One region of the Klebsiella sp. CSG-1 genome, then DNA from elsewhere that is predicted to be linked to it. Evidence: predicted binding sites of a transcription regulator. Region 1 holds the regulator's gene; each other region holds the start of a gene.
What was found. The regulator CRP, encoded in region 1, controls carbon source genes, mostly activating them, when cyclic AMP is high. The targets are predictions, from matches to a motif close to ATGTGANNNNNNTCACAT.
Positions count from the first base shown of each region.

Region 1 (8,084 bases):
TTTTGTGATTAGATTATCACAATAATGACCGCATAACGAAGAAGGATGGCATGACATGGCAACTGAGCAACCGGTAATTACCCGCGCCACATTCGATGAAGTTATTCTGCCGATTTATGCACCGGCAGAATTCATCCCGGTCAAAGGTAAAGGTAGCCGCGTTTGGGATCAGCAGGGCAAAGAGTACGTTGATTTCGCCGGCGGGATTGCGGTGACGGCGTTAGGGCATTGTCATCCGGCTCTGGTCGCGGCGCTGCATGAGCAGGGAGAAACCTTGTGGCATACCAGCAATGTCTTTACCAACGAGCCGGCGCTGCGTCTGGGCCGCAAGCTGGTGGATGCCACCTTCGCCGAGCGCGTGGTGTTCATGAACTCCGGCACCGAAGCGAACGAAACGGCGTTCAAGCTGGCGCGCCACTACACCATTACCCGTCACAGCCCGTATAAGACCAAAATCATCGCCTTCCATAATGCCTTCCACGGCCGTTCGCTGTTCACGGTATCGGTGGGCGGGCAGCCAAAATATTCTGATGGCTTCGGCCCGAAACCGGCGGACATTATTCACGTGCCGTTTAACGATCTGCATGCGGTGAAGGCGGTGATGGATGACCACACCTGTGCGGTAGTGGTTGAGCCAATTCAGGGGGAAGGCGGGGTGATGGCGGCGACGCCGGAGTTCCTGAAAGGACTGCGCGAGCTGTGCGATGAGCATCAGGCGCTGCTGGTATTTGATGAAGTGCAGTGCGGCATGGGGCGTACCGGTTCGCTGTTTGCATATATGCACTACGGCGTGACGCCGGACATTCTTACCAGCGCTAAAGCGCTGGGCGGCGGCTTCCCGATCAGCGCTGTACTGACCACCAGTGATATTGCCAGCGCATTCCACGCCGGTTCCCACGGTTCGACCTACGGCGGTAACCCGCTGGCCTGCGCCGTGGCCGGGGCGGCATTTGATCTGATTAATACGCCGGAGGTGCTGGAGGGCGTGAAGGCGAAGCGCGAGCTGTTTGTGCAGCATCTCCAGCAAATTGACGCGCAGTTTGACCTGTTCAGCGACATCCGCGGTATGGGGCTGTTGATTGGCGCGGAGCTTAAGCCGCAGTATAAAGGCCGGGCACGCGATTTTCTCTATGCCGCGGCAGATGCGGGCGTGATGGTGCTGAATGCCGGGCCGGATGTGATGCGTTTTGTCCCTTCGCTGGTCATCGACGAGAAGGATATTGCTGAAGGTATGGCCCGCTTTGCCCAGGCGATAAAGCAGGTTCTTAACGCTTAATCGCGCGTAGCCAGATACCGTGATGCGGGCGCTGACGCCATGCCACCGAGGAGATGGTGTGCATGGTGTTCAGATGGTCGAGGATCCGCTGCAGATGCTGCTCCATTGTACTTAACGGGCCCCGGCTCACCTCCACATCCTGCGACTCCATAATATTCACATCGCCAGCGCTGCCGGGACCGTCGGAGTCCAGCCGCTGTTGACAGCGCTGGAGCGCAATCTCACAGGATTCCAGGTAACGCCGGGCCAGCTCCGGCGTCAGCATATTGTGCTCGCGGGCGAGGGTGGTCATGGCGTTGATATGCTCAACAATAAACTGGCTGTGGGTGACCCACAGTTTCATATCATCAAGATAATGTGTGTTAAAACCGGGTTCCTGCATGGCCTGATTCAGCGAGTTATACAGCGAGTTATGTGCCTGATTGACGCGCATCCGGCGATAGGCCAGCGCCGGGGCCTGATGATCGTCGCTGAGAATTAGCCTGATCGCTTCCTGATCGGCTTCCAGCGCGTCGTGAGCGTTTTTACGCAGTAGCCCGCTTTGCCATTGCGGCCATAGCCAGACCATGCCGCCAAAGGCGATAAGGCAGCCGATAAGCGTATCGATAAGCCTGGCGACAATATACTGCTCGCCGTTGAGCGTCAGAAGCTGCAGGGTATACACCGCCGTCACGGTAAAGCCAACCATCGCCCAGCCATAATGCTTGCGAATAATCAGGTAGCTCAGCAGCGTGACGAGCAGCATCGCGGAGAGCGTATAACCCTCCGGGACGTGAAAGTGCAGCGCCAGGCCGGCGATAGCCAGACCGGCAAGTGTACCTGCCGCCCGATGGACGATACGTACCCGCGTCGCGCCGTAGCCGTTTTGGGTCACAAAAAGCACCGTCATCAGGATCCAGTAAGGCTTGGGAAGGTTCAGGGCGCTTCCCATCAGGCTCGCGGCCGTTAACATCACGCAGATACGCGCAGCGTTACGTAGCGCCGGCGATTTTAATGAGAGATAGCTCTTTAGCGCGGGCAGCAGCGGCAGACGGCGCTCTTTATCCGCCATCAGGTTGCGAGCATACAGCGGGCGCTGGGTACGCAGCACCCGGGCTATTCGGCTGAAGTGCCAGGCGCAGAACTGCCCTACCGGGTTGTCCGGATGCTGCCAGGCGATTTTCTCCAGCGCGCCGATTTGCTTATCCATATGAAAGCGTTGCGGGTAGCGGTGGTAGAGAATGTCATCGGCCAGCACCCGCAGGCGTGCGGCAACGGTTTGTGCGTTCCAGCGGATCACCGCCTCGGCATGGCTGCGCTCTACCAGTTTTTGTACTTCTTCGGGTTGGTGCAGGCTGACGGAGATATGTTCCTGCAAATCCAGCGCCATCTGAAATGCCCGCAGCAGGCGCTTGTGGTCATTGCGCTGGTTCGCCGCCAGCATATGCATCTGCTGGTAGCATTGGGTGATCAGGTCCACCACCTTCTGCTGGCGCGTGAGCAGCGGCGGCAGTGAAGTGGTGGGATCGATATGCTGGGTCAGCAGGCTGTATTTGGCTTCGCAGTAGTTAGCCAGCTCGCGATAAAGCAGGCTCAGCGATTCGCGCAGCGGCTGCTCGCGCCATAGCCAAAACCAGAACCAGTTAAACAGGCCGTACCACAGCGTCCCGAGGGCGTAGATCAGCAGTGGCTCCCAGACGGGCATGTTCCCGGCAAGGCTCAGGGTAAAGATTGCGGCAATTAACGACGCGGGCAGAAGCCTGGCGTGCAGAGAGCTGATCTCCGCCGTTACGCCCAGCAGTAGCGCCAGGCCGCTGAGAATCAAGGGCAGCGGGATATCCTGCTGAAGAAGAAGCTGGACCACCAGGCTACAGCCGGCAAACAGCGAGCCGCCAATAATCAGACGTTTAAAAAAGCGTTTGTGCGGCGTATCCAGACCGGCGACGTTACAGCAGGCGGGCACCAGCGAAAACAGCAGACCTTGCTGTAAGTGACCGAGGAGGAGACCGATTGCGACAGGCAAACACAACACCAGCGTTTGCCGCAGTGCATAGTTGACTTCCGGGTGGTAAATCAGCCTGCGCCACATAGAGGGAAAACAAAAACGGCGTGTTGCGTAAGCAACACGCCGTTTTATCGACTTAACGCGTACCGTATACGACGATAGTTTTACCGTGTGCGGAGATCAGGTTCTGATCTTCCAGCATCTTCAGGATACGGCCAACGGTTTCGCGGGAACAGCCAACGATCTGACCAATTTCCTGACGGGTAATTTTAATTTGCATACCATCAGGGTGGGTCATCGCATCCGGCTGTTTTGCCAGGTTCAACAGCGTCTGAGCGATGCGCCCGGTGACGTCGAGGAAGGCAAGGTTACCCACTTTTTCTGAGGTCACCTGCAGACGGCGAGCCATCTGCGACGACAGGCGCATCAGGATATCCGGGTTAACCTGAATGAGCTGACGGAATTTTTTGTAGGAGATTTCGGCCACTTCACATGCGGTTTTCGCACGTACCCAGGCGCTACGCTCCTGGCCTTCTTCAAACAAGCCTAATTCACCGATGAAATCGCCCTGGTTGAGGTAAGAGAGGATCATCTCTTTACCTTCTTCATCCTTGATGAGCACAGCCACAGAGCCTTTGACGATGTAGTACAACGTTTCTGCTTTTTCACCCTGGTGGATCAGCGTGCTTTTAGATGGGTACTTATGAATGTGGCAATGAGACAAGAACCATTCGAGGGTAGGGTCTGTTTGCGGTTTGCCAAGCACCATGCGCGGTTATCCTCTGTTATAAGCTATCTCCGGGTGCCGACACTACACGGCATCCGGGCATGCAATCGTATTGTTTCCCTATGCCTGGGAAACGGCTGGTGAGTTTTCTTCAGCCTGTAATGTGAACTCCTCTGCATACATGCAGTACATCAATGTAATACTGTAGCATCCCGACTGTTTTAGCATAGCTTTTGCCGCATGTCTCCTGGTGTCTCGCTTCAGCATGATGCAGGTCGCCTTCCGTTGCGAGAATTGTTATGTACGCGTAATCTGTCAGGAAAATTGCAACCTCGGAGTTAAATTTTATGCAAGCTCGTGTGAAATGGGTTGAAGGGTTAACCTTCATCGGAGAGTCGGCGTCAGGTCACCAGATTCTGATGGACGGCAACTCCGGAGATAAAGCGCCAAGCCCAATGGAGATGGTGCTGATGGCGGCGGGCGGATGTAGCGCGATCGATGTCGTGTCTATTTTGCAGAAAGGTCGTCACAACGTGACCAACTGTGAAGTCAAGCTGACGTCTGAACGTCGGGAAGAGGCGCCGCGCCTGTTTACCCATATCAACATGCATTTTATCGTCACCGGTAAGGAGCTGAAAGAGGCGGCCGTTTCCCGTGCGGTGGATCTGTCGGCGGAGAAATACTGCTCGGTGGCGCTGATGCTGCAAAAAGCGGTGAATATCACCCACACCTATGAAGTGGTGGAAGGCTAAGCAGCCTTCCCGGAGAGCGACGCAAACGCCTTATCCGGGAGCCGTGAGTGAAGGACGAAAACCCCGCTTAGCGCCAGGCGCTCGGGGTTTTTTAACGTGGTTAACTGATTTTCTTCCCTTCCATCAGTCGTTCGACTAGCGGCGTCATGATGAGCTCCATCGCCAGCCCCATTTTCCCGCCAGGCACCACCAGCGTATTGATATGCGAGATAAACGACCCCTGCAGCATCGCCAGCAGCCAGGGGAAATCGATATCCTGCAGGTTGCGGAAATGGATCACCACAAAGCTTTCATCCAATGACGGAATGCCCTTCGCCGCAAACGGGTTGGAGGTGTCGACAGTGGGAACGCGCTGGAAGTTGATATGGGTGCGCGAAAACTGCGGCGTGATGAAGTTGATATAGTCTTCCATTGAACGGACCACGGAATCCATCACCGCTTCACGGGAGTGGCCGCGTTCACTGGTATCGCGGATGAGCTTCTGAATCCATTCCAGGTTGACGATAGGCACCACGCCGACCAGCAGGTCGACATTCTGCGCGACGTTATACTGCGGCGTAACAACCCCGCCGTGCAGCCCTTCATAAAACAGGACATCGGTCGGTTCCGGTAGCGGTTGCCACGGTGTGAATGTGCCCGGCACCTGATTCCACGGCACCGCCTCATCATAGGTATGCAAATACTTGCGCGACTGGCCGCTACCGTTACGCCCGTACTCAAGGAAGGTGTTTTCCAACAGACCGAAGTCGTTGGCTTCCGGACCGAAGTAGCTGATGTGTTTCCCCTGATCGCGCGCTTTGCGGATCGCCATGTCCATTTCCGGGCGGGTATAGCGATGGAAGCTGTCGCCTTCCACCTCAGCGGCACGCAGGTTTAGCTGTGCGAAAATTTTACGAAAGGCGAGGCTGGTGGTCGTGGTTCCCGCGCCGCTGGAGCCCGTGACGGCAATCACCGGATGTTTGGCAGACATAACAACTCCCAGATTAAACGATGTGTGGCGCCGCCTTAGCCGTGAAACTGCTTGCGGGGCATGATATTGACCGTCTCGTGCAGTTCTGACCACACCAGTACGGCTTCTCCGCTTTTCAATTGCTGTTTGACGTCGGCGACTTTATCCGCCAGCGAGCGTTCATGTTCACCATAATCGGTGCCTTCACGCAACACAAAGCTTTCGATCAGGTTATCCAGCGTTTCGGGATCCAGATCGTGCCAGGGAATAATCATTTTTGTGCTCCCAACCAACGGGTTAACCAGTCCGGGATACGCTTTTCCAGCCACATTTCCGGCTTGCGCAGCGTGCCGCCGACGAATCCGACGTGTCCGCCATTTTCTGTCAGCTGATACTCGACATTTACCGGGAGTTGCTCTTGCGGCGGAATGGAGTGGTGGTCCATAAAAGGATCGTCCTTCGCATGAATGATCAACGTCGGTTTAGTAATGTCGCTGAGCCGCGGCATTGCGCTACACTGGCGATAGTAGTCCAGCGCATCCGCAAATCCGTGAATCCGGGCAGTGATCATATCGTCAAACTCGCGGATGCGGCGCATACCTTTGAGCTGGCGCAGATCAACCGGTAGCGAGCCGGGATAGGCTTTCAGCTTACGCGCGGCGTTGGCCTTTAACAGATTGAGCAGATAACGTTGATAGACCCGGGAAAAGCCCTTGTCCATATGATAGCTGCAGGCTTCGAGCATGAACGGGGCTGAGACAATAACCGCGGCATCCAACGGGACATTATCGCCTTCTTCGGCCAGCAGGCAGCCCAGCATATTGCCGCCCAGCGAATAGCCGACGGCGGCGGTCGGCACCGCACCCCATTCGCGTTGTAGCCAGTGCAGGAACCAGCTGCCATCTTCGGTTTCACCCGAATGATAGATGCGGTTATTGCGATTGGGTTCGCCGCTACAGCCGCGGAAATGCATCACCACGCCCAGCCAGCCGCGCTGCATGGCTGCATGGATAAGGCCATGAGCATAGGGGCTGTGCAGGCTGCCCTCCAGCCCGTGGAACACGACCAGTCGCGGTTTATGTTGCGCCCCGGCGGGGTCTTCGCTCCACGCCAGATCGACAAAATCACCGTCCGGGAGTTCAAGTCGCTGCCAGTGCGGCGTGAATCCCAGCTTACGGCGAATCAGGCGCGGCAGCATGGTCTGCAGATGACGATTGCCCACGCCGCGCATAGGGTGAAACTCGCGCGAGTCGTCTTCGGGGGGCGTCATTTCTGTGGGGGTGATTTCAACCATAGCACCAGAGCAGTTAATCATCTTATAAAACAGTATACCGCGCATGAAGTGCGCAGGTTATCCAATATGTGGTCTTGCGGCCTGCGCTATAGGTTACACGAAATTGAAGCCGGATGAGGACTGCTCTTGCGGGATAAGGATGACCCGCTACCCGGGAGGGCTGGAAGGGGAAACGGCCCCGCCAGGAGCGAATGGCCGTGGGGCTGGCTCAAAACATGCTGTTGCCGCTGGCGGTTTTTTCCGGAACCGTCTGAATAACATCCCAGTGCTCAACGATCTTGTTCTGCGCATCGAGGCGGAAAATATCGATAATCGCCCGGGTGACGCCCGGCTCGCGGCCGGTGGACGCAACGTGCAGAACGACATAGTCGCCGTCGACAATCACCCGTTTAATCTCGCTGTGAGAGTCGGGGAATTTCTCTTTCAGAAAGGCGATGAATTGACGAAAGCCTTCAGGCCCATCCTTCGCGCCAGGATTATGCTGGATATACTCCTGCCCTAGGTAGATTTTTGCGGCATCAAAGTCTTTATCGTTCAGCGCCTTATTATAAAAAGCGATGACGTTTTCTTTGTTCTTTAATTCGCTTGCGGTGTAGGCGGCAAAAGCAGAGTGGGTCAGGGCGCAAAGCAGTGAGAGGGAGATGAGCGTTTTTTTTACCATGGCAATGCCTCTTCGCAGATGAGTGTTGCGGTTTTTAGCAGGGGCATATCACGGCGTGTTCCCATAACCTGGCGCCGCTGCGTTTATGCCCCCTGCCCGATCATAACCGGTCTTAACCTTCCTGCAGCATCTGTTCCAGCTGCTCTTGTGCATCCAGCCAGGCCATTTCACACTCTTCCAGACCGGATTTGGCACTGGCCTGCTGCTGCAGACAGGTGGTCAGCTCGGCTTTGCGGGAGGCATCATACAGCCCGCTGTCGCCGAGCTTCTCTTCCGCCTGGGCGAGCTGCGCGTTGAGCTTATCCATCTCTTTTTCGAGGCGGGTAATCTCTTTACGCAGCGGTTGAGTGAGCGTGCGTAATTCCGCTTCCCGACGTTTCTGGTCTTTGCGGGCCTGCGCGCTGTTACCGCTCTCTTTCGCCACGTCAGACGACGAGCTCT
Region 1 is NZ_JBWNLD010000005.1:474,329-482,412, forward strand. It holds gene argD (bifunctional acetylornithine/succinyldiaminopimelate transaminase) at 56-1,276, shown strand; gene AC007G_RS15445 (YccS/YhfK family putative transporter) at 1,266-3,344, opposite strand; gene crp (cAMP-activated global transcriptional regulator CRP) at 3,397-4,029, opposite strand; gene AC007G_RS15455 (OsmC family protein) at 4,335-4,739, shown strand; gene AC007G_RS15460 (phosphoribulokinase) at 4,840-5,709, opposite strand; gene AC007G_RS15465 (YheU family protein) at 5,745-5,963, opposite strand; gene AC007G_RS15470 (hydrolase) at 5,960-6,958, opposite strand; gene AC007G_RS15475 (nuclear transport factor 2 family protein) at 7,191-7,643, opposite strand; gene AC007G_RS15480 (ABC transporter ATP-binding protein) at 7,756-8,084, opposite strand, start outside.

Region 2 (8,084 bases), on a different contig from region 1:
TGGTATACGCTTGCGCGGACGCATCTGGCCGGATTGTCTGGTTTAAATGAAGGGCTGGCAATCCTGGAGGCCCTGATAAGCCATCAGTGGGGCGCGCTCTGGCCTCAACCTGTACATGCCCGCATCGAAATCCTCAGTGGTCTGAGTCAGCGTCTGCAGCAACGGATGCGCACGCTCCTGCCGAATTACAGCGACCTCTGCCAGCTATATCGGGCAGAGCAGTTGCTTACCGCTCTCTGCGTCGTGTTACAGCGCCTGGAACTTAAACACCTCAGTCAGTTTGCTGCCTTGCGTACACTGATGCACAACAATGCCGCCCGGCTGGAAAACGGTGATGACACCTCCGGTTGTGCTGGGGCGAGCATTGAGACGGGGATCGGGCTGCCTGCCACGGTAATGAATGGTTCAGGGGGAGCAATGAGCGCTCCGGCTGATGGTCCGCCGGAAGGGAGTCGCGCGGCGGATAGTACAGCGAAGCGGGTGTATGTCGCGCAAGCAGAACACCAGGCGAATATCGAAGTACAGGCGGCAATGCCCGCGCCGGTAAAAAAAACGAAATCCTTTGTTGCCGGGATGTGCACCATGCTGGTGGTAAGCGTGGCGACGGCGTGGGGTTGGCATACCTTACTGCGGTCTGATCCACTCCAGACTCAGCTCGCCGCCTCACTTGCGCCGTTACCTGCAACGCTCACACCTGCACAGCTGGATGTGTTGCGCCAGCGATCCTCGTTATCACCTGCGGTTATCACACAAACGCAGCAGCAGCTTGCCCGACTGGACAAGCTTCCCCCTGACTGGAATATCGCCTGGAGCAGGCAGCTTCTGGAACAGGCTCAGACGCTTTGGCCGGAGCAGGCTAAATCTCTGGCACAACAGTGGCAGCAACAGCTTACTGCTGCCTCATTGCCGGCAGAAAATCTCAATGGCTGGTATCAGGGAATGACGACGCTACAAAAACTGAGCGACAGGCTGAACCGGCTTGATGAGCAGAAGGGGAAATACATGACGGTCAGTGAGCTGAAATCAGTGGTCTTTTCCGCTATGCAGTCCTTTAATCAAGCCATACCCGCTGAAGAGCAATTGCGGGCATTATCACAAACGCCTGCCGGCAACCCTTTACCGGTTGCTGACAGGACTCAACTGGAGATGCATCTGAAGCAATTGGCTGCCCGTTATGCTGAAATAAAACAGAAGGCATCAGAATAAAACTTATATTATTCATTGTGTTAATTTGATTGGCGTGCCAGATAGCCTGTCGGCTTTTTTACTCTTTCCTGACAATCGCTTTCCCTCTATTCCGCCATCCACCGCCCGACGGTTTGCAAGTCTGTAAGCGTGAGCAAGAGATATTTCATGCGCGGGCACGTTGAGCCGTTATGTTGACCATGAGATAGAGTCCGTTGCTGTCGAACAGGCGTTTTATTAAATAGTTGGTACGTAAGGGGTTGAGCGAACTGTGTCGGAGTGTGGCGAACGGCTAAGAAGTGTCCCCTGCAGGAATCGAACCTGCAACTAGCCCTTAGGAGGGGCTCGTTATATCCATTTAACTAAGGGGACGAAGCGGCGGGAGTATAGCGTTTTTTTCCTTGTTCGTTAAGCATCTATGGGTTGAATGCTTAAACTCTCGCCACTTAAGGGTGTTTTTTTGCCTTGAGCCGCTCCTTTTTGTCGTTGCTCATGTCGTTGCGAATCTGCGCATGGCTGAGCAGCGCAAAAATAAAAGTGCCGCCGCAAATGTTGCCAGCCAGCGTCGGCAGCGCGAAAGGCCAGATGAAGTCTTGCCAGGGCAGCGAGCCGTTGAAGACCAGGTAAAAAATCTCAACGCTGCCGACAACGATATGGGTGGTATCGGCGAGCGCAATCAGCCAGGTCATCATGATGATCACCACGATTTTTGCCGCGCCGGCGGCGGGAAACATCCACACCATGGTCGCCACCAGCCAGCCGGAAATAATCGCATTGGCGAACATTTCAGACGGCGTATTTTCCATGACCTTTAAACTGATCTCCTGAAACGCGCCGCGGGTGGCATCGTCAAAAATCGGCATCATATTAAAGGCCCAGGCCGCAATTGCCGTACCGACCAGGTTACCAATAAGCACCACGCCCCAGAGCCGTAGCAGGAGGCCGATATTCCCGGGCGTCGGCTTATGCATGATGGGTAATACCGCGGTGACGGTATTCTCGGTAAACAGCTGCTGGCGAGCCATGATGACAATAACAAACCCGAAGGTATAACCCAGATTCTCCACTAAATAACCACCGGGAAGTTCGCCCAGGTGAACATGGAAAATCCCTTTCGCCACCATCGAGGCCCCCATCGACAGACCAGCGGCTACCGCTGACCACAGAAGTGCAAGGGCATCGCGCTCCAGCTCTTTTTCCCCCTCCTGACGGATCTCTTCATGGGTGGCCATTGCACGCGAGGGCAGGCGTTTCTCGTTGACCTCAATCGGTTCGCCATCCTGTTTTTCATCGCTTTCAACCTCCACCTCTTCGCTATGAGGGCGCTCGTGAGGTTTGGGATCTGTCGTCATGGCATTTCCTCCTGCGTTTTTTCATTCTCATAAGCGTAGAGATGTTTCACCCGACTGGCCCGGGATAACCTCCTAAATTTTTGCTGATGGCAAGAATAGCAATACGAATATTGCAAAATATGTATAGAATCAGGGCGCAACAATTATGCCAAAGAAGGCTATGCTGAAAGCAGGCACCAGATTGCAATTTGCTTCGGGTGGTATCGTCATGGAGGCAGTGGTCCCCGGATAGCCCACCGCAATAGCCAAAATTAACAGGGAGACACCTATGAATTTTCGCCTGTCGGCGCTTGCGCTTGGCGCCACATTGCTGGTGGGATGTGCCAGTTCCAGCTCTGGCGATCTGCCGCAGGGGCGTTCAGACCCGCTTGAAGGGTTTAACCGTACGATGTTCGACTTCAACTTTAACGTGGTGGATCCGTACGTGCTGCGTCCGGTTGCCGTTGCCTGGCGTGATTATGTCCCGCAGCCGGCGCGCAATGGGCTGAGTAACTTCACCAGCAACCTTGAAGAACCGGCGGTGATGGCGAACTACTTCCTGCAGGGCGATCCCTATAAAGGTATGGTGCACTTTACCCGCTTCTTCCTTAATACCCTTCTCGGAATGGGCGGCCTGATTGATGTCGCCGGGATGGCGAACCCGAAACTGCAGCGTGTTGAACCGCATCGCTTTGGTAGCACCCTGGGTCATTATGGCGTGGGTTACGGCCCTTACGTACAACTGCCGTTCTATGGCAGCTTTACGCTGCGTGATGAAGGCGGTGATATGGCTGATGGTCTTTATCCGGTCCTTTCCTGGCTGACCTGGCCGATGTCTATCGGTAAGTGGGCGGTTGAAGGGGTTGAGACCCGTGCTCAGTTGCTGGATTCCGACGGCCTGCTGCGCCAGTCTTCCGACCCGTATATCATGGTTCGCGAAGCCTACTTCCAGCGTCATGACTTTATTGCCAACGGCGGTAAACTTACGCCGGTCGAGAACCCTAACGCTCAGGCGATTCAGGGCGATCTGAAAGATATCGACTCGCAGTAAACACGAGTAAATATGACAATAAAAAAGGGTGAACTCGCGTTTACCCTTTTTTTATGCTGCCAGACCGATCAGAAGCGGTAGTTGAAGTTCGCGCCGTACAGCCAGGCGGTACCTTCAGAGCGGAAGGTATAAGGACCTTCTTTAATTTCTACGTGCTGACCGTGCATGTATGAAACACCCACGTCAACCGAAGCATCTTTGTTGAAGGCATAGGTGGTACCCGCGCTCAGCCACAGACGATCCTGATCCGGGATGGAGATAGAACGGGTGCTTGCAGGAACCGGGCTATCATCAAAGGCGATACCGGTACGGAAGGTCCAGTTATCGTCATAGTAATAGGTGGTACCCAGCGCAATACGGTAGGCGTCTTTAAAGCTTTCATCTTTATAGAACAGCGTCTCACCGTTGCTACCCGTTGCTTTCAGCTCCTGGAACTGACTCCAGCTGGTGTAGGTCAGGCTATAGTGGACCGCCCACTGCGGTGCAACGCGGTTATAGCCGGACAGTTCCCACATTTCAGGCAGGTTCAGCGTCAGAGAACCATCGGTAGTTTGACCGTTGGTGCCCGCCGGAAGCCCGAAGTTACCGAGGATCTGGTTGTATGCGGAAGGTAAGCTGCTTTTGTAATTACCGTCAAAGTCGATTTTCACTTCAGAACGATAGGTGAAGCCATAGCGGTTATTCTTATCCAGTTCATAAAGAATACCGGCGTTCCAGCCAAAGCCCCACGCGTTACCGTTGAGGTGAGCAATTTGCGTATCGGCAGGAATTTTCGATACCGGGCCGGCCAGCTGCGGCGGCAGCGCGCCAGAGCCCGCAACGATTTGCCCCAAATCGCCTGCATAGCGCTCAATCTTCGCTTTCGCATACACCGCATCAAACCCTAAGCCAAAGCTCCAGTGGCTGTCCAGGCGATAGGCGCCGCTCAGGTTGAAGTTGGCGGTGGTCAGGTCCGTTTTTCCGCCCATGCTGCCGGCGGCATAATCATCGGCGTACTCGGTCGCCAGACCATAGTTAGAGGTGATAGAGGCCCCCCAACCAAATTGATCGTTAATCGGCGATACAAAGTGGAAGTTAGGCACCCATGCGGTTGGCGCAATATTATCGGCGTTCAGGCTTTTGCCTGTTGGCGACTGGCCGGAAATATTGACGTTAGGGTCGACAAAGACCGCGCCCGCAGACATCGTCGGGCGATCGAACATCATAATCAATGCTGGGTTACGGCTGGCATTGCCCGCGTCGTCAGCAATTGCACCTTCACCGGAATAGGCGCGGCCCAGACCTGATGAAGAGAATTCATTTAACTGAAAGCCTGCTGACCAGGCCTGTGTTGAAACAAGTGCTACAGCCACTGCGAGGGCAGATTGGGTAAAGCGGGTTTTCTGGCTCATGCCCATAACCTCATTGAGTTATTTTTATTTAAACTATGTTACATGCCGTAACAGAAGCGCGAAGTGTAGGGTCTGCTTTACGACAGAGAAATCAGACCAGTGCGCTGAGTATAGGTCTGACCAGATGAGATGTTGCAAGTTTGTTTATGAGATTTTTCAGTTGTGATACGAAAAAAGCGATCCAGTTAGCAAAATTGGCCTCGTTCGCATTATCTAAACAGGGCATTTTTTGTTTTGGATCATTTTTAAGTGTGATTTCGGTCACTTAGGACTTTTGTCGCCATTAACGACTGGAGGCCGGGAGGCGCCGCGCGTAAAATAACCTCATTATTTGTCTGGCACCTTGAGTGCATATACAGAGGAAATCTACGATGAGTAAATGTAGTGCTGATGAAACCCCGGTTTGCTGCTGTATGGATGTTGGCACCATTATGGACAACACCGATTGCACCGCCTCTTACAGCCGGGTTTTTGCCAATCGCGCCGAAGCGGAACAAACTCTCGCCGCATTGACTGAGAAAGCACGAGGTGTGGAATCTGAACCGTGCAAAATTACCCCGACTTTTACCGACGTTGAAGGCGGAGTGCAGATGGATATCGATTTTGTCTTCTGCTGTGAAGCCGAAACGCTGATTTTCCAGCTTGGTCTGCGTTAATTTCTCCTCAACGCCCCTCCCTTCAGGGGCGTTATCTCCTGCTTTGTATGTGTTTTGGCTCCCACTTTTTCTCTTCGCTGATTGGCTTAATGTAAAAAATTAGTTAAAACTGTTATCAGGTCAGACCACTTGGTTTTATCGGTTAACAGGGGAAAGTCATGAGTCAGCCATTACCGCTTGTCACCCGTCAAGGCGATCGCATTGCCATTGTCAGCGGTTTACGTACGCCGTTTGCCCGCCAGGCCACGGTATTTCACGGTGTTCCCGCCGTTGATTTGGGAAAAATGGTTATCAGCGAAATGCTGGCTCGTAGCGATATTCCCCCGGAAATGATTGAGCAGCTGGTATTTGGCCAGGTGGTGCAGATGCCCGAAGCGCCAAATATTGCGCGCGAAATTGTGCTTGGCACCGGCATGAGCGTACACACCGATGCCTACAGCGTAAGTCGCGCCTGCGCCACCAGTTTTCAGGCGGTTGCCAACGTCGCGGAGAGCCTGATGGCGGGAACGATCCGCGCAGGTATTGCCGGCGGCGCCGACTCTTCATCCGTTCTGCCGATCGGCGTCAGTAAAAAGCTGGCCCGTACGCTGGTGGATGCCAATAAAGCGCGCACTCTCGGGCAGCGTCTGAAGCTCTTCTCCCGTTTACGCCTTCGCGATCTTTTACCGGTACCGCCTGCGGTGGCCGAGTATTCGACCGGGCTGCGGATGGGGGATACCGCAGAGCAAATGGCAAAAACATGGGGTATCACTCGCGAACAGCAGGACGCGCTGGCGCACCGTTCGCACCAGCTGGCGGCGAAAGCCTGGGAAGAGGGGAAACTGGCCTCTGAGGTGATGACCGCGTATGTGCCGCCGTTCCGTGTACCGCTGGAAAACGACAACAATATTCGTAAAAATTCAACCCTGGCTGATTACCAAAAGTTACGTCCGGCTTTTGACCGCAAGCATGGCACGGTCACTGCGGCAAACAGTACGCCGCTAACCGATGGTGCCGCGGCGGTGATCATGATGACCGAGTCTCAGGCCAAAGCGCTGGGCTTAACCCCGCTTGGCTACCTGCGCAGCTATGCCTTTACCGCCATCGATGTCCGCCAGGATATGCTGCTGGGGCCGGCGTGGTCAACGCCGCTGGCGCTGGAAAGAGCGGGACTGAGCCTGGCTGATTTAACGCTTATCGATATGCATGAGGCTTTTGCCGCGCAGACGCTGGCGAATCTTCAGTGCCTGGCCAGCGACCGCTTTGCCCGCGAGGTGCTTGGACGCTCGCAGGCGACCGGGGAAGTCGACGAAAGTAAATTCAATGTCCTCGGTGGTTCAATTGCTTACGGGCATCCTTTTGCTGCCACCGGCGCGAGGATGATTACCCAGACGCTGCATGAGCTGCGGCGCAGGGGGGGCGGATTTGGCCTGGTTACCGCCTGTGCGGCGGGTGGACTCGGCGCGGCGATGATTCTGGAGGTGGAATAATGGACATGGCATCGGCATTTACCCTCGATATTCGCCCGGATAACGTCGGCGTCATCACTATCGATTCGCCCGGTGAAAAGATGAATACCCTGAAGGCCGAATTTGGCCAGCAGGTGCGGGCGATCGTTCGCCAGATTCGTGATAATAAATCTCTGCGCGGCGTCGTGCTGATTTCCGCAAAACCGGACAATTTTATCGCCGGCGCGGATATCAATATGATTGCCCGCTGCGCCAGCGCTCAGGAAGCGGAAGCGCTCGCCCGCCAGGGGCAACAAATTATGGCGGAGATCCATGGGTTAGCGATTCCGGTGATCGCCGCCATCCACGGCGCCTGCCTGGGCGGCGGCCTTGAGCTGGCGCTGGCCTGCCATGGACGGGTATGCAGCGATGACGAGAAAACGCGTCTGGGTCTGCCTGAGGTCCAGCTGGGGCTGCTGCCTGGCTCCGGCGGCACTCAGAGATTACCCCGCCTGATCGGTGTCAGCAGCGCCCTGGAGATGATTCTGACCGGCAAGCAGCTTCGCGCGCGTCAGGCGTTAAAAGCGGGCCTGGTGGATGAGGTGGTTCCGCAATCGATTCTGCTGCAGACGGCGGTGGAGCTGGCGCTGAAAGGACGGCCGGCGAGCCGCAGTATGCCGATCCGCGAACGGGTGCTTGCCGGACCGCTGGGCCGTAATCTGCTGTTTCGGCTGGTGGGGAAAAAGACCCGACAGAAAACCCAGGGCAACTATCCTGCCGCCGAGCGCATTCTGCAGGTGATTGAAAATGGATTAGCTCACGGCTGTAGCAGCGGCTATGCCGAGGAAGCGCGTGCCTTCGGTGAGCTGGCGATGACTGCGCAGTCTCAGGCATTGCGATCGATATTCTTTGCCAGCACGGATTTGAAGAAAGATCGCGGCGCCGATGCGCAGGCCGGGCCACTGAATCGCATCGGCATTCTCGGTGGCGGTCTGATGGGCGGCGGGATTGCGTATGTTACCGCTTGCAAAGGCGGGCTTGCG
Region 2 is NZ_JBWNLD010000003.1:123,788-131,871, forward strand. It holds gene AC007G_RS08690 (VasL domain-containing protein) at 1-1,206, shown strand, start outside; tRNA gene AC007G_RS08695 (tRNA-Arg) at 1,486-1,557, opposite strand; gene AC007G_RS08700 (formate/nitrite transporter family protein) at 1,632-2,537, opposite strand; gene mlaA (phospholipid-binding lipoprotein MlaA) at 2,806-3,567, shown strand; gene fadL (long-chain fatty acid transporter FadL) at 3,636-4,958, opposite strand; gene AC007G_RS08715 (YfcZ/YiiS family protein) at 5,330-5,614, shown strand; gene fadI (acetyl-CoA C-acyltransferase FadI) at 5,773-7,083, shown strand; gene fadJ (fatty acid oxidation complex subunit alpha FadJ) at 7,083-8,084, shown strand, end outside.
Region 2: the regulator CRP is predicted to act here: its motif matches at 5,208-5,225, upstream of AC007G_RS08715 (YfcZ/YiiS family protein).

Region 3 (8,084 bases), on a different contig from region 1:
TTGACCCCGAGCTTGCGCAGCTCGCTGGCGAAAGGCAGCAGATGATAATCATGAATCCACAAAATATCATCGGGCTCAATCAGCGGCAGAAGCTTTTTCGCCAGGTTGGCATTGACCCGCAGATAGCCGTCCCATGACGGACGCTGGAAGTCCACCAGATCCAGGCGATAGTGGAATGCGGGCCACAGCACGGCGTTGGAAAACTGGTTGTAGTATTCGTCATGATCCCGTTCATTGAGCGTAAACGAGGCCCAGGTGATATTGCCTCGCGTCACCGTGTTTAGCGGCTTCTGGTCATCCCCAATTTCTCCGCTCCAGCCAAACCATAATCCACCGGCGGCCTTCAGTGCGCCCAAAATACCCACGGCCAGGCCACCCGCGCTGGCCTTTTTATCATCCGGTGGCGCAATACGATTAGATATTACGACTAAGCGCCCCATAACCCTCCCTCCTGTCATTTTGCGCATCAGGTTGTTGCTTATTATTTGCGATGCTGATTAACCAATGCTGAACGGCCGTGACATCCGGCAGACGCCATTGCGCCTGGGTGTCGCCCTTGCCCACTTTTACCGACATGCCGCCGAGTTGATTCACGACGCTGAACCCGGCTTCGTCCGTCAAATCGTCGCCAACGAATACCGGTTTGCGCCCCTGAAACGGCGACTCCTGCATAAACGTCGCAATCGCTTCCCCTTTATTAACCCCACGCGGCTTAATCTCCACCACGCACTTACCCAACTGCAATGCGAGGATGGGGTAACGTTTGACAATCCCCTGCGCCAGCGACAGCGCCGCGCTCTGGTACGCCGGCGCCTGGCGATAGTGCAGCGCAAACGCCATGCCTTTGTGTTCCAGTTCACACCCCGGCATCGTCTCCAGCGCCGCCCGCAGCTGCTCATCCAGTTCCCGGAGCAGCGCATCAGGAAGCGTGACGATGTGCGTTTTACCATTGATATCGCGGCGTTCTGCCCCGTGAACACCGGCCAGCGGCAGCCGGTATGGATGGGTAAGCGCATCAAGCTCAACCATTGAGCGCCCTGAAATCAATGCCACCGCCCCACTATGCTGGTGCGCAAGCTGCCGCAGCGCCTGAAGCGCCGGTGTGGGGATAACAACCTGATCGGGATGAGGTTTGATATCGGCAAGCGTGCCGTCGAGGTCAAAGAAAAATGCATGATGTTCGGTTGGCACAGGCGGTACAGATATCTTGTCAGCCACCCTGTTCTCCTCCTTTCATGGCCAGCGCAACGCTGGTTGTTAACGGATTGTTAGCCATGTAAGTATAGACAGTGTGACCGGGATCGCCATTTTTGATAGCTATCGCCAGCGCAGCGGGCGCTGGCGATAATCAGGGATTAGACTAAAAGGTTGGGGGATTATTAAGCAGCCCGTTTTGCTTTTTGTTTATAACGGTCGAAGATAACCGCCGCCAGCAGAATCACCCCGCGCACCACGTACTGAGAGAACGGCGAGATATTGAGCAGGTTCATGGCGTTCTCTACGGTGCCGAGGATCAAGATCCCGGCGACCACATAAGAGATCTTGCCGATCCCGCCTTTCAGCGACACGCCGCCGAGCACGCAGGCTGAAATGACGATCAGCTCATAGCCAATCGAGGTCATCGGCTGGCCGCTGGTCATACGCGAGGCGAGAATGATCCCCGCGGCGGCAGAAACCAGGCCTGAGATCACGAAAATAATGATTTTGGTCCGCACCACCGGCACCCCCGCCAGCCGGGCCGCCTCTTCATTGCCACCGATAGCCAGCGTATTGCGGCCAAAGGTGGTTTTGTTGAGCAGTAAACCAAAAACAATCAGGCAGGCGACGGTCAGCCAGATAGGAGCCGGCAGGCCAAACCAGTTGGCATAACCTAAGGTAAAGAAGCGCTCATCTTCGATGCCGACCGCCTTCCCGTCGGAAATAATATACGCCAGGCCGCGCACAATCTGCATGGTGGCCAGCGTCGTGATCAGGGCGTTAATTTTCAGCCGGGCAATCACGAAGCCGTTAACCAGCCCGCTGATTGCCCCCAGCAGCAGACCGGCGGCAATCCCTATCCACATGCTTTCCGTCAGATTAATCACCACTGCCGTGGTTACGCCAGCGCAGGCGATGACCGATGCCACCGACAGATCAAAATCCCCGGACGCCAGGCAAAACAGCATGCCGCAGGCCACCATACCGGACATTGAAATCGCCAGCCCCAGCCCTTTCATATTGATAAACGAGGCAAAATTGGGCACAAAAATCACGCAGCCGATAAACAACACGGCAAAAACAACCAACATGCCAAACTGATCCCAGATTCGGGCAAAGCTCAACGAAGTCTGGCGGGTATTAGGGGTAGTAACAGAGGACATCATTGACTCCTTACTCAGGCGACCGCCTGGCTCACTTTTGGCATCGCAAGGCTTAACGCCTGCTGTTCATTGGCATCGTCATGCAGCAGTTCGCCCGCCACCTCACCTTCGCGCATCACCACGATACGATCGGCCACGCCGAGCACTTCGGGCAAATCGCTGGAGGCGAAAACGACGGCGACACCGGAGGCCGCCAGGGCATAGATAACGTTATAAATTTCATGCTTCGCGCCCACATCAATGCCGCGGGTCGGCTCATCCAGCAGGATCACTTTCATCTCTTCCGACAGCCAGCGCCCCAGAATCGCCTTCTGCTGGTTGCCGCCGGAGAGATTCATAATCAGCTGTTCGGGGCCCGGGGTTTTAATATTGAGCGACTGAATATGCCGATCGGCGTTGTGCGCTTCCCAGCCGTTGTTAATGATGCAGCCCGCGTGAATATGCCGGCGACGCGCGCTGATATTGATATTGTCGCGTACGGAATGGACCGGAATAATGCCCTCCGCTTTGCGGTCTTCCGGGCACAGCATCATTCCGGCCGCGATGGCCTGTGCCGGTTTGCGAATATCGATCGCCTGCCCGTCGATATACACCTGACCGCCGGTAATACGGGTTCCGCCAAACAACCCTTTCATCAGCTCGCTGCGCCCGGCCCCGACCAGCCCGAACAGGCCGACGATTTCCCCGCTGCGCACCGACAGATCTACCGGCGTGCGGACGCCGGGCGCTTTGACCTGCTGCAGGCGCAGACGCTCTTTGCCATACTCACGCGGTTTCCAGCCGTAAACATCGCCCAGCTCGCGTCCGACCATCGCCTGCACCAGCGCGTCATGACTCACCGCCTGCATATCATCGAAGGTGCGTACGTAGCGGCCATCTTTAAATACGGTGATCGCATCGCTGAGCGCAAAAATCTCCTCCATGCGGTGCGAAACATAAATAATTACCCGCCCTTCCTCGCGCAATTCGCGGATAACGCGAAACAGATGGTCGATCTCGCGCGCCGAAAGAGAACTGGTCGGTTCATCAAAGGCGATGACCTTTGCGTTACGGGTGAGCGCCTTGGCAATCTCTACCATCTGCCACTGGCCGATAGAGAGGTATTTCAACGGCGTTTCCGGGTCGATATCCAGTCCCAGATGTTCCAGCTGCAGCCGCGCTTCGTAGTTGAGCAGCGAGCAGTTCACTAACCCGTACTTATGCGGGATTTGGCCGAGGTAGATATTTTCCGCGACGGTCATTTCCGGAATCAGGTGCAGCTCCTGATAAATAATTGCCACTCCGGCGTTAAGCGCTTCGGTGGTGTGGCTGAATACGCGCGGCTGGCCACCTATCAGCAGGTCGCCGGCGGTGGGGATATAGTTGCCGCTGAGAATCTTCAGCAGCGTCGATTTTCCGGCACCATTTTCCCCCATCAGGGCGTGGATCTGTCCGCTGTAGCAGTCAAAGCTAATATCGGAGAGCGCCTTAACGCCGGGAAAGGTCATGGTAATGCCGCGAAATGAGAGATAAGGGGTAGACTGTTGCATAACAACTCCGCTCTTCTATGCTCAGCCTCCCACAACGTGCGGGAGGCAGGGTCAACCAGGCCTTACAGCCCTTTTTTCGCCAGCTCTTCTTTGAAGTTGTCGCGCGTGATCAGCACCACATCGGTGACCGCCGTGAATTTCGGCGGTTCTGCGCCTTTGGTCACCCAGTTGTAGAGCATCTCGCTGGTTTTATATCCGTGGATATCCGGGCTAGGCAGCAGAGAGCCGTAGAAACCGGTCGCCTGCGCTTTAGAGAGTTCGTTAACCGCATCCACACCATTAATGCCAATGCCAATCACATCTCCGGCTTTAAAGCCCTGACCTTCGGTGGCGCGCACGCCGCCCAGCACGGTATTGTCATTCATCCCCACGATCAGCCAGTGCTTCACCTGAGGATGCTGCACCAGCATCGAGTTACCGGCGTCGAAGGCGCCCGGAATATCGTTGGATTTAGTCGGAACGCGGTAGATCTGTTTGTCCGGGAAACCGGCCGCTTTCAGCGCATCGATGGAACCCGTGGTACGGCGACGGGCGGTATCGAGTTCATCGGCGGTAATCGCCATCACGCCGATATCCTTCACATCCCAGCCGCGTTTTTGCATCTCTTTGTACAGCTCCTGACCCTGACGGGCGCCAATTTCACTGGCGGCCATCATCACCAGCGGTACGCTCTCCATCGGTTTACCTTTCGCATTAACGAACTGGTCATCGACGGTGATGACTTTCATATCGTATCCGCGCGCTTTGGCGACAATCGCCGAGCCGAGTTTCGGGTCAGGTGTGCAGATAACGAAGCCTTTTGCCCCGCTGGCCGCCAGGCTGTCGATGGCATTCAGGGTTTTCTCACCATCCGGGACCGCAATTTTAATCACCTCAAAGCCCAAATCTTTGCCGGCCTTATCGGCAAATTTCCACTCGGTTTGAAACCAGGGTTCTTCCGGTTGTTTCACCAGAAATCCGAGTTTAAGCGTTTCAGCCATAGCTGATTGTGACATAACCGCAGCGAGACCGATCGCCGCCAGCGCTTTAGTAAATTTGTGCATGGTAAACTCCAGCTTTATTTCGCTTTTCTGTAGGGAAGTATCGGACTTAATTTTTTTATCGGACGTAAAACAAGGCATTAGAAAAATTGCACACCGCACTGCCGTTGTTCATTAAGTAATAACCGGAAATCAATTCTCCATACGAGAGCATTATCACATCGCGGAATTACAGTAATTGCGTGCATAGATTTAGCGAAAAATGACATAAAAAAAGAGCCAATTGTCAGACAATTAGCTCTGCATATAGCAATATTATCCATATCATCAGCAGACTTATCCTTGTGGCTACAGCCGTCCCCCTTTCAAGGGATTTGCCGAAAGCGCTGCGCCCCCCTTCTTCAGCCGTTTCCCTTAGCGATTCGACTTCTCACAAGATGAAATATCGCTCAGGGGAATTTTATTACCGTTAATAACAGAATATACCTCCCCTCCCCATTTATCTGCTCCTGTAAAAATGACGTCACTGCCCTTTCCCGTGATTTCTTTTTTACCGAATGGTTGATGCGACATGACCGAATTATGAATCCAGGATTAAATTCATATTTAATTAATATGTCGTAGACATCATCCATATCACAAAAAATGCCGGCAAAATAAATTCAATAAAATCATAATTATATAGGCATTTAAATCAAAGAACAGACAAAGACAACACACTTTATAAGGATGTTGTAACGAAACGTAAACAGACGCACTTGAGAGTTTTCTTAGTCTACTATTAAGGGTATTCTATATATATCGGCAGGCGCTAATTAATTACCGATACACATAGGGAAAGTGCAAATTCATTATTTTGCCGACAATGTTACGCGTAAAGAGTCTCGCATTTTATCGTTCACCGGCGAAGATTCCCGACGCGTGAATGATATCTCCAGCTTAATAAGGATATTTTTATGGTCGTTCCAGGAATGGCTCAAAAACTCAATAATCAGATGAACCTTGAGTTTCATGCCTCAAATTTATATCTGCATCTCAGCGAATGGTGCGAACAGCACCGTCTGAACGGCACCGCCATCTTTTTGCGCTCCCGGGCACAATCGCACGTGACGCAGATGATGCGGGTATTCGATTTTATGAAGACCGGCGGAAACTGGCCGATCGTCAAAAACGAAGGCAGTTACCACCATAACTGTCACTCCCTCGAAGATCTGTTTACCACCACCCTGGCCGATTATGAACAGCGTAGCAGCATGCTGTCCGGGCTGACCGAAGAAGCTAAAGCGCAGTGTGACGACACCACCTGGCGCTTCCTGACGCTGCTAGAGAAAGAGCAGCAGCAGGACGGCGTACTGCTGCAAAGCGTGCTTGAAGAGGTCCGTAATGCGGATAAAGCCGGCCTGGGTATGCTGCAGACCGATCGCCGCCTGCTCAGTCTGGTGACACGTCGCCAGGATTAAGGCCGCAGCGGCGGGCACCACATCCGCCGTTCCCTCCGTGAGGCTCAATCCTGAGGGAACGGCTTCAGCGCCGCATGATAGTGCTCACCCTGACTGGCGTAACCGCATTAACCCCGCGCGGGGATGTCCTGCAAACGCTTCTGGCCACAGATCCGCATCGCGGATAAACGGCACAAGGTCATCAATCCCCCGCTTCACGCCCCCGACCATCGTGAATAACGTTCCAGCGTTCGCTATTTCTAAACATCATTTCCAGCGCTCAGGCGCCGTTCTTATTCCTGAAAAGCATTAAAAACTTTTAAGCCGATCGCATTCCTGCCCCAGGAAAGCGCGCAGCGGATGATTAGTGACGACGATCACTTTTCGTCATCGACTTTAAGAATATAAAAACAGCGTTTCAAAAATTTAAAACATGGGGTTTATATTAATGGCAAGATACGCGGCTTCAACCTCACAAGGGTTGCAGGGAAGACCGATTTTGTTACGCCATCAGCTCGCCTACGGCGGCGGTAATTTGCTGGGGAGCGGCGCGCTGGCGATCAGCGGCGCCTGGCTACTTTATTTCTACACCACCTTCTGCGGACTGACGCTGATTGAAGCGTCGTTTATTTTTTCCGTCGCCAGCATCATCGATGCGATCAGCAACCCGTTAATGGGTTACCTGACCGATAACTTCGGTAAAACGCGGCTCGGCAAACGCTTCGGACGCCGACGTTTCTTTTTATTGATCGGCATACCGCTGATGATGTTTTACCCGCTGCTGTGGGTTGAGGGGCTTGGTTTCTGGTACTACCTCTGCACCTACGTCGTCTTTGAGATTATTTATACCTCAGTCATGGTGCCTTATGAAACCTTAGCCACTGAAATGACCGACGACTTCTCATTACGCTCTAAACTGACCGGCTATAAAGCCATTTTCGGCAAGCTCGCCAACTTCCTCGCGGCATTCATCCCTGGTCAGTTTATCCTGTTGTACGGCAAAGACTCCGCCACACCGTTCTTCCTGACCGGGCTGACCTACGGCGCTATTCTGATTATCGCCATCTCCTGCCTGTGGTTTTGCAGCTGGGAGCGTCCGCGTGAAGAAGAAGTTCGCGTGAGCGAGAAAAAAGGCCTGTTCTCGACCCTGCTGATGCTGGCGAAGGATATGCGTTCGACCTTCTATCTACGCGTGTTCCGCAAACATCTTGGGATGTATCTCTGCGGTTTCGGCGCAGAATGGCTGTTTGCCTCGATCTTTACCTACTTCGTTATCTTTGTCCTGCAGCACGATCCGGCGATGGTTGCCGGGCTGAACAGCCTGAACTCGATTCTGCAGCTGCTCTCTACGGCGCTGTTTATCGGCCTGTGCGTGAAAAAGGGGTTCAGCAAGCCCTATATTCTGGCGCTGAGCATCGTGATTTTCTCCGTGTTGCTGTACACCTCGCTGTGGTTTTTCCATCTACCTGCCCATCTGGCAACCATCCTGATGTTTGGGATCACGGTGCTGTTTGGCCTGGGTACCGGCGGCGTGTACTACATTCCATGGACCGTTTACACCTTCCTCGCCGATGTTGATGAGATCTATACCGGCCGCCGCCGCGAAGGGATTTACGCGGGTGCCATGACCTTCTCCGGAAAAATCCTGCGTTCGATTATTGTCTTCACGATGGGAGCCATTCTCAGCTTCTACGGGTTCCAGTCTAAAGCGCATACGCAACCAGAAAGCGCCGTGACCGCCATTGCGGTGGTGTTCTGTAGCGGCGTGATCCTGCT
Region 3 is NZ_JBWNLD010000008.1:276,007-284,090, forward strand. It holds gene otsA (alpha,alpha-trehalose-phosphate synthase) at 1-440, opposite strand, end outside; gene otsB (trehalose-phosphatase) at 415-1,218, opposite strand; gene araH (L-arabinose ABC transporter permease AraH) at 1,380-2,360, opposite strand; gene araG (L-arabinose ABC transporter ATP-binding protein AraG) at 2,375-3,889, opposite strand; gene AC007G_RS20080 (arabinose ABC transporter substrate-binding protein) at 3,952-4,932, opposite strand; gene AC007G_RS20085 (non-heme ferritin-like protein) at 5,826-6,329, shown strand; gene AC007G_RS20090 (MFS transporter) at 6,808-8,084, shown strand, end outside.
Region 3: the regulator CRP is predicted to act here: its motif matches at 5,074-5,091, upstream of AC007G_RS20080 (arabinose ABC transporter substrate-binding protein).